Regions from separate parts of the Porticoccus sp. GXU_MW_L64 genome, predicted to be linked through region 1. Evidence: predicted binding sites of a transcription regulator. Region 1 holds the regulator's gene; the other holds the start of a gene.

Region 1 (4,413 bases):
CTACCCCAATATGCTCATTACCACCGGCCTGCACGATTCACAGGTGCAATATTTCGAGCCGATGAAATGGGTAGCCAAACTGCGGGAATTAAAAACCGACAACAACCGCCTGCTGTTTAAAACCGACCTGGAAGCGGGCCACGGCGGTGCATCCGGGCGCTTTAAAAGACTGCACGAAACGGCGCTGGTTTACGGGTTTATGTTTGATTTACTGGGGATTGAGAAGTAATCCCACATGTCATTCTGAGCGTAGCGAAGAATCTCGTTATTTAAACAACCATGAGATCCTTCGCTACGCTCAGGATGACGGATACTACTCCTTAAAAAAGTCGACCAATATAGCTTTCCCGAATTCAAATGAACAAATCATCGCTTCTTGAGAATCTGGCGGCAGTGATTTTTGGCAGCGTTCACATTCCGATTTCATTTTTAGCATCAGAGCTTTCTCTCAAGGCCGGGGCTGCCCATAAATATCCATGCCGGGCCAATCAATAAAAAAGCCAGATCGGTAAAAAACGAAGGGCGCTTCCCCTCAACATGGTGGCCGATAAACTGGGCAACCCAGGCAATGACAAATACCGCCAGCGCCAGTTGCCACAACCACCCCAGAGAAGCATCAATCAACGCGCACAACCCCCAGCACAACAGGGTAAACAACAGCATACGCGCCAACACCGGCCTGGATAATTTCCCGTAAAACGCCAGTGCCGGGATCACAACAATAAATGCCAGACTGATACCAAATACCGACACCGACCACAGCAACGCGGTAATCGACCAATAAATAGCGGGCACCGCAATATTGTGGATGCGCTTATTGGTGGGGTGCTGATGGCTTTCCGCGTATTGCTCAAACCATTGTTGTTGAGTTTTCAAAACCACCTCTCTTGATTTTCTGTCATTCTGAGCGAAGCGAGGAATCTCGGAATCGTGTTCAGCCTTGAGATCCTTCGCTACGCTCAGGATGACATGCAACGAATATGTTAGCCCGCAATGCTTACACCTCTTCCTCTTCTCCATCGATAATAAAACCGATGCGGCGGCGAAATTCTTCCTTCTCTACCTTTTCCACATAACACAGCAACTGCACGCTGGACTGGTGAGACAGCAGCATGCAAGGGCTGCCGTTGATGGTACCTTCGATGCGAATGCCGTGAAAGCTCTCCTGGGCCAGCCTCAGTACGTTAATCTGAATACCGCCATTGAGCACCGCCAGAATTGCCGGCTGCTGGTCTTGAGGTAACTGGTTGCGCCACTGAATCACCGTATCTGCCAGGCGGCGCATTAATACACCGGCGGAGCGGTAATCGTTGCTGACTTCTTCTTCACTGGGCGCGGGGGCAATGCTGGTGTGAGGCAACGGCACATTGGCAATAGTGGGCACGCATACCATGCCCATGGACTCTACTGCAGCGCGCATGGCTTCGCGGTTGGCCTGCTCCAGGGTTTTGTCGTGCTCGCTCATAATCACTTCCACTCTACGGTTTCGGCCCATGGTACCACCACCGCCACCATGCTTATCAAGCACAACCGAGGTAGCAGGGAAACAACCCGGGCTACTGTCAAACGTACTCATCAATATGTGGAGTACCGCCATTATCATTCTTGTCATCGGGTGGCGGTTTGGGCTTTTTGTGCTGCGGGGGTGGTTCGCGACGGCGGCGGTCGCCATCTTTAATTACCGGTTTGGATGGACGAATGCCCGGTGCGGAAGGAATGGATACTCGGTCGATCATGGGGCCTCCTAAGCGGTGGCGTTACCCCTGTGTCCACTCCCCCATGCGGGAGCGCAAACGGGTCAGCGCCTGGCTGTGGATCTGGCACACCCGGGATTCGCTCACTCCCAGTACTTCGCCGATTTCTCTCAGGTTTAATTCTTCATCGTAGTACAGCGACATCACCAGCTTTTCCCGCTCCGGCAATTGCCCGATGGCATCCGCCAGTGATTCTTTAAAACCGCTATTTTGCAGGTGTTGCAGTGGCGAAGCTTCGTCCACTGCCAGATCGGTGCCCAGGGGCTGATCATCAAATCCGGTCACCCGGCAGGAGGCGGTGTCGCGCAACATGCCGTGGTATTCATCGATAGCGATACCCATATGGCTGGCTATTTCGGTATCGCTGGCACTGCGACCCTGCTGACCTTCCACCTCGCGGGTAGCGGTAGCCAGTTGGCGCGCCTTGCGCTGCACCGAGCGCGGCGTCCAGTCGGAGCGGCGCAACTCGTCCAGCATGGCGCCGCGAATGCGGATGCTGGCATAGGTTTGAAAACTGGCTCCCTGGGATGCAGCGTAGTTTTTGGCCGCTTCCAGCAAACCCATCATGCCCACCTGGATCAGATCATTGACATCCACTTCCGCCGGCATGCGCGCCATCAGGTGATGGGCAATACGCCTCACCAGGGGCAGGTGTTGCTGCAACAGTTCTTCTTGCTGTTGTTTACAGTGATCGCTGTAGGCGGCCGCTCCGCTCATCCGTGGCCCTCGCTGTTGCCACCGAGGTAATCATTGGCGTACAGCAGGCGCTCTACAAAAAACTCCAGCTTGCCACTGGCGGCATCGGGCATGGGCCAGTTGTTCACCTGCTCAGCCACCCGGTGAAAGGCGCGGCTGGCCTTGCTGCGGGGCGCGGATTCCACCACCGCCACTTGCCGCTGTACCGATTTGCGCAACTGTTCATCAAAGGGCACTGCCCCCAAATAAAGCAGGTTTACATCCAGAAAACGCTCTGCCACCCGGCTGATTTTTGAAAACAGTTGCTCGCCCTGCACTTTGTCTTTGACCATATTGGCAAGAATGTGAAAGCGCTCTACCCCGTGGTCGCGACTTAACACTTTGATCAGCGCGTAGGCATCGGTAATGGAGGTGGGCTCGTCGCACACCACCACTAGCACCTCCTGGGCGGCCTTGCAGAAGCTCACCACGCTGTCGCTAATACCTGCGGCGGTATCTACCAGTAACACATCCACCGGCAGGGCCAACTCGCTGAAGGCGCGAATCAGCCCCACGTGTTCGGCGTTACTGAGTTCCGCCATGCGGCTGACGCCAGAGGCAGCGGGCACAATTTTAATGCCCCGAGGCCCCTCGATAATGACTTCCTCCAGCGTGCGCTCACCGGAAATCACATGGCGCAGGTCGTAATTGGCGTGCAGCCCCAGCAGCACATCCACATTGGCGAGGCCCAGGTCGGCGTCCATCAGCATCACCTGATTGCCCAGCTCCGCAAAGCAGGCCGCCAGGTTGACCGAGACATTGGTTTTACCCACACCGCCCTTGGCACCAGTAACGGCAATGACCTTGACCGGCCCCTGGCGACTCATGGAACGCAGGCCGCTGGCTTGGTCCCTTTTTTCAGGGGATGAGTCTTCAGGGTTTTGATTTTCATGCGACTCCAGCATTCACTGCCTGGCCTCCCACCGGGTTATTGTGGCTGTTATAACCTTGATCGAACGGCTGTTGCCACTCGCCAACGTCCATATCACAGGTTTCCATCAACTGTTGAGCATCTTTCACCATTGTAGCGGCGCGGGCAAGCTGAATATCTTCCGGCACCCGCTGGCCATTACCCACATAGGCCGCGGGCAGGCGGTGGCGCACCAGGGCAGAGAGCACCGGCCCCAGGCTGGCGGTTTCGTCCACCTTGGTGACAATGGCGCCGGCCAGGTTGGGCACCCCAAATTTGCGCACCACTTCGTCGAGAATCGGCAACTGCGAGGTGGCCGACAGAGTCAGGTATATCTGCATATCCGGCGCCGCCCCCTGCAGGGTTTTAAACTGCTTCATCAGCTCCATGTCCCGCTGACCCATGCCGGCGGTGTCGATCATCACCAGGCGGCGGTCGGCAAACTCGGCGATGGCCTCGCTGAGTTCATCGCGGTTGGTGGCCAGGCGCACCGGTACACCGAGGATACGACCAAAAGTATAAATCTGCTCCTGGCCACCAATGCGGTAGCAGTCGGTGGTAATCAGCGCCACCTGCTGACGGCCATGTTTCAGGGCAAAGCGCGCCGCCAGTTTTGCAACCGATGTGGTTTTACCCACACCTGTAGGCCCCACCAGGGCCACACAGCCACCGTTGTTAATGATCTGGTTGCCACTTTCCTGAAGGCGTGCACTGAGGCGCGTCATCGAAGCCGACCAACAGTTTTCCACACCGCTGTCCAGTGGTGCCTTGTCTGCCAGCTGCATGCTCAGTTCGCGACCCAGACCAAGGCCCATCAAGCGGTTCAGCAACGTCATACGCACCGCAGACAGATCTGCAGTGACATTTTTTGAGCCCCTGGCAGCCGCTTTGACCGGGGAGCGCTCAGGCATTGCCACGGATTTTTGTTGTTTTGGGCTGATGCCTTTTTCCACCATATCCCGCAGCTGGGTGAGCTCGCGGCGCATTTCGTTGTAGCCGTCCTGTTTCGGCTCC
Region 2 (4,413 bases), on a different contig from region 1:
CGCTCCCTCGCAATGACGGGGGTATCTCGGTCATTGCGAGGCCGAAGGCCGCGGCAATCTTGACCGGTGTGGCAGAGGGCTTTGTGAATGTGATGGTAGCTGGATGGAGATTGCTTCGCTCCGCTCGCAATGACGGGGAGCAGCGCAATGACGCTATTATTTCCCGGCGGTGGCAAACTGCCGTTGCACAATATGCTGAATCAGCGCTTCCTGGGCGGCGGTTTCTTCTTCGGTGAAGTTGATGCGCAGGTGGAAGGCGTGTTCCGGGTTGTCGGCGTTGATTTCGCAGGCAACCACTTCGCCGTTGATCACCAGGTGGGTGTTGGCGGGTTTGAGGGTGATATTGAGTCGCAGTTTCTGGCCCATCGACAGGCGTTCGTCGCCATTGAAGGCGATGCCGCAGCCGCTGATGTTGACTTGGGTTTCCCGTTGCCGGGTTTCGATCACTTCCCGCTCGTCGTCAATGATTTCGTCGCTAAGCACTTCGACTTTCTGGTTGAGCAGCCCCAGCACTTTGGCGGTGGTGGGGTCTTCCCGCCACAGCACATTGATCAAGCCGTTCAGCTCTCGATCTATCTTGGCCAGCACATGAGCGGCGGTAATGCCTACGTCCTGAGCTTCGCTGGCGGTGTTGTTGGCGGCATCGTCCAGCAGGCTGTAGCTCAGGCCAATGGTGTCGTTGATGCGAAAGTAGCGGCGGCGTTCGGTTTTACTCACGGTGATCTCGTATATTTTTTCCGTAGGGTGGATTTACAGCAGGTCTTCCAGGGCAGTAATGTCTTCCTGGCTGATACCGTCGTCTATCTGCAGGCTCTGTATAAAGCTGTTGGCGCCTTGTTGCAGGGTTTTCAGGTCTTTGCTGACATTGCTGTCCAGCCCCTGACGAATAATCAGTTCCACCCGGCGGTTTTGGGCGCGATTGCTCGAACTGTCGTTTTTGGCAACGGGTTTGGTGTCGCCGTAGCCGGTTACCCGGAAGCGCTTGTGGTCCACCACGCGGTTTTTCTGCAGTTCGTGATTCACAGACAGTGCTCGCGCGGTGGATAAATCCCAGTTGGAGCGGAACTGGCGGGTGGCGATGGGTATGTTGTCGGTGTGGCCCTCTACGGCAATCTTGCCCCCCACGTCTTTCAGCAGGAAGCGTATTTTGTCCAGTACCGGCACAAAGGCGGGGTTGATGGTGGCGGAACCGGAGGGGAAGGAGCCCTGCTCCAAAATGCGAATGGTGATGTTGCGCCCGGCGTTGTTGACTTCCACTTTGCCCGCCTTGATTTCTTCATCCAGGGCTTTGGCAATGCGTTTGGCATCGTTTTCGGTTTGTTGAATCAATTTTTTCAGTTGTTCGATCAGGGCTTTGCGGGCGTCTTCGATTTTCTTTTCTTCTTCGCTGAGTTCTTCTTTTGGAGCCTGCTGGTCGCCGCCTTCTCCTTCGCCCTGGCCTTCCCCTTTGTCGCCTTTGTCTATTTCACCCTCGCCTTTGCCTTTTTCTGCTTCGCCCTGTTCTTTGGTGCGGGTGTCCAGGGTGTTGCGGTTGGAATCCACGGTTTTTTGTCGCACCACGTTTTCCACGGTGGGGTCGTCCGGGCGGGCGGGGCTGAATTCACGGGCGATAATGCTGGTGCCTTTGGGGATGTCTTTGACGTTGACTTCGTTCTGTACGCCAAAGGCGTCTTTCATGGAGCCGGCCACCTGTTTGTACTTTTGTACGTCCAGCTCAGAAAAGGACAGCAGCAGTACAAAGAAGCACATCAGCAGCGACATCAAGTCGGCAAAGGTGGCTAGCCAGGCGGGTAGGCCTGCGGGGGCTTCTTCTTCCTGCTGTTCGAATTCGATCATGCGAGCCTGCCTCTAAGCCGCACTTTCTTCGGCTTCGATTTCCCGCTTGGAGGGATCGAGGTAGGCTTTCAGGGTGGATTCAATCACCCGTGGATTCTGCCCTTCCTGAATGCCCATCACTCCGTCGATGCACATGGCCATCACCCGGCCTTCTTCGGTTTTGCGCAGGGTGAGTTTGTCGGCGATGGGGCTGGCAAACATGTTGGCGATCATGGCGCCGTAGAGGGTGGTGAGCAGCGCCACCGCCATGGCGGGGCCGATGGCTTTGGGGTCGTCCATGTTGCCGAGCATTTTTACCAGGCCGATCAGGGTGCCGATCATGCCCATGGCCGGGGCCACATCAGCGGTGGCTACAAAAACTTTGGCGCCCCAGGTGTGACGGTCGATGGTTTGCTGCATTTCTTTCAGCATCACGGTTCTTACCAGGTTGGCATCGTGGCCATCCACCAGCATTTTGATGCCGTCGTCGAGAAACTTGTTGCTGATCTCCTGGCCATCCAGGGCAATGAGGCCTTCTTTGCGGGCAATTTTTGCCAGCTCAACAATTTGCGGGATCAGTTCTTCCGGTTTTTCCAGCTTGAAGATAAAGGCGCGCATGGCCACTTTGAAGGCCATCAGGTATTCCTTGAGATTGAACTTCATCAGCACCACAAGGGTGGTGCCCACCGCCACAATCAGAATGGATGCGGTATCCACAAAGGCCATGATGTCGGCGTCTTCACCGGCCAGCATTGCCGCGATAATGGTTGCTGTGGCGCCCAAAAGTCCGAGCAGGGTTGCCAGATCCACAGAATTCTCCTTATTTTTAGTAAAACCCTGAAACCCAAGGGTCTTCGTTAGAGCCGATGTATAGCGGTTGAGCGATGGTAACAAAACCGGTTTGACAGCCACCACAGTCACGGCTGCAATTTGAGCAACAGTCAACGAAACACGATTTATGTACTGTTTATCGTCTCACCGAGGGATAACTTTAGTGGCCGTGCAGTCATAATATGTTGTGCAAAAAGTAGCCAGCAGCGTAGAGATGAGAAAAACTCCGTGATAGTCTCTGCGCTGTTTTATGTCCTCTGTTTGTAAGGAAAAACGATGAAAATTCTGGTAGCGGTAAAGCGCGTGATTGACTACAACGTCAAGGCCCGTGCCAAACCTGATGGTTCGGCGGTGGATCTGGCCAATGTAAAAATGGCCATTAACCCATTTTGTGAAATTGCGGTGGAAGAAGCGGTGCGCCTGAAAGAGAAGGGCATTGCCACGGAAGTTATTGCTGTTTCCATTGGCCCGCAACAATCTCAGGAGCAGATTCGCACCTCTCTGGCTCTGGGAGCTGATCGCGGTATTCTGATTCAAACAGACGCCGAACTGGAGCCCCTGGCGGTAGCCAAGTGCCTGAAAGCGGTTGTCGACAAAGAACAGCCGGATATGGTGTTGATGGGCAAGCAGGCCATCGACGGCGACAACAACCAGACCGGCCAGATGCTGGCGGCCCTCAGCGGTTATCCGCAAGGCACCTTTGCCAGTGAAGTGGTGGTAGCTGATGGCGCTGTGGAGGTGACCCGGGAAGTAGACGGCGGTTTGCAAACCCTGAAGCTCGATCTGCCCGCCATTGTGACCACCGATTTGCGCCTTAACGAGCCCCGTTATGCGTCGTTGCCCAATATTATGAAAGCCAAGAGCAAGCCCATGGATACCACCAGCCCGGACGATCTGGGGGTGGATGTTACGCCTCGCACCAAGCTGCTGAAAGTGGCGCCCCCCGCCCAGCGAGAGGCCGGTGTGAAGGTGGCAGATGTGGCAGAGCTGTTGGATAAACTGAAAAACGAGGCGAAGGTGATCTGAACATGAGCATACTTGTAATTGCCGAGCACGATAACAACACACTGAACCCCGCCACTCTGAATGCAGTGGCAGCGGCTCAGGCCATTGGTGGTGATATTGAAATTCTGGTGGCTGGCAGCAGTTGTGATGCTGTGGCTCAGCAGGCCGCTCAGGTGGCTTCTGTGGCCAAGGTGCGGGTTGCAGACAATAGCGCCTACGAGCACCAGCTGGCGGAAAATGTAGCCCCACTGGTGGCGCAACTGGTGGAGGGCTCTGATTACAGTCATGTGTTGGCTGCGGCCACCACCACCGGTAAAAATCTGGTGCCCCGCGCTGCCGCGCTGTTGGATATGCAGGCCATTTCCGACATCAGCGCCGTAGACAGTGCGGATACCTTCCAGCGCCCCATTTACGCGGGCAATATTATCGCCACGGTGCAGAGCAGCGATGCGGTAAAACTGCTGACGGTACGCGGCACCGCTTTTGACCCGGCGGATGCCAGCGGCGGCAGCGCAGCGGTGGAAGCGGTTGATGCCAGCCACGACAGCGGTCTGTCCAGCTTTGTGCGCGAAGATGTGGCGGAGAGTGACCGCCCGGAATTGACCGCCGCCAAGGTGGTGGTTTCCGGTGGTCGCGGCATGCAGAATGGCGACAACTTCGACATGCTGTACCGCATTGCCGACAAATTGGGCGCTGCGGTAGGTGCATCCCGCGCTGCTGTGGATGCGGGCTTTGTACCCAACGATATGCAGGTGGGGCAGA

Evidence for each region. The regulator FliA, encoded in region 1, starts transcription of late flagellar genes. The targets are predictions, from matches to a motif close to TAAAGTTATNNNNNNNNCGGCCGATANCC.
Region 2: a site for FliA is predicted at 2,781-2,809, ahead of pomA (flagellar motor protein PomA). Genes of this name have one in related genera too.

What each region holds. Positions count from the first base shown of each region.
Region 1 covers NZ_JBRKJK010000011.1:9,721-14,133, forward strand. The annotation lists gene ACVBEJ_RS10135 (S9 family peptidase) at 1-229, shown strand, start outside; gene ACVBEJ_RS10140 (DUF1272 domain-containing protein) at 314-436, opposite strand; gene ACVBEJ_RS10145 (Mpo1 family 2-hydroxy fatty acid dioxygenase) at 436-876, opposite strand; gene ACVBEJ_RS10150 (hypothetical protein) at 998-1,495, opposite strand; gene ACVBEJ_RS10155 (hypothetical protein) at 1,563-1,736, opposite strand; gene ACVBEJ_RS10160 (RNA polymerase sigma factor FliA) at 1,758-2,471, opposite strand; gene ACVBEJ_RS10165 (MinD/ParA family protein) at 2,468-3,316, opposite strand; gene flhF (flagellar biosynthesis protein FlhF) at 3,378-4,413, opposite strand, start outside.
Region 2 covers NZ_JBRKJK010000009.1:58,422-62,834, reverse strand. The annotation lists gene ACVBEJ_RS08930 (PilZ domain-containing protein) at 157-717, opposite strand; gene ACVBEJ_RS08925 (flagellar motor protein MotB) at 751-1,836, opposite strand; gene pomA (flagellar motor protein PomA) at 1,849-2,625, opposite strand; gene ACVBEJ_RS08915 (electron transfer flavoprotein subunit beta/FixA family protein) at 2,923-3,672, shown strand; gene ACVBEJ_RS08910 (electron transfer flavoprotein subunit alpha/FixB family protein) at 3,675-4,413, shown strand, end outside.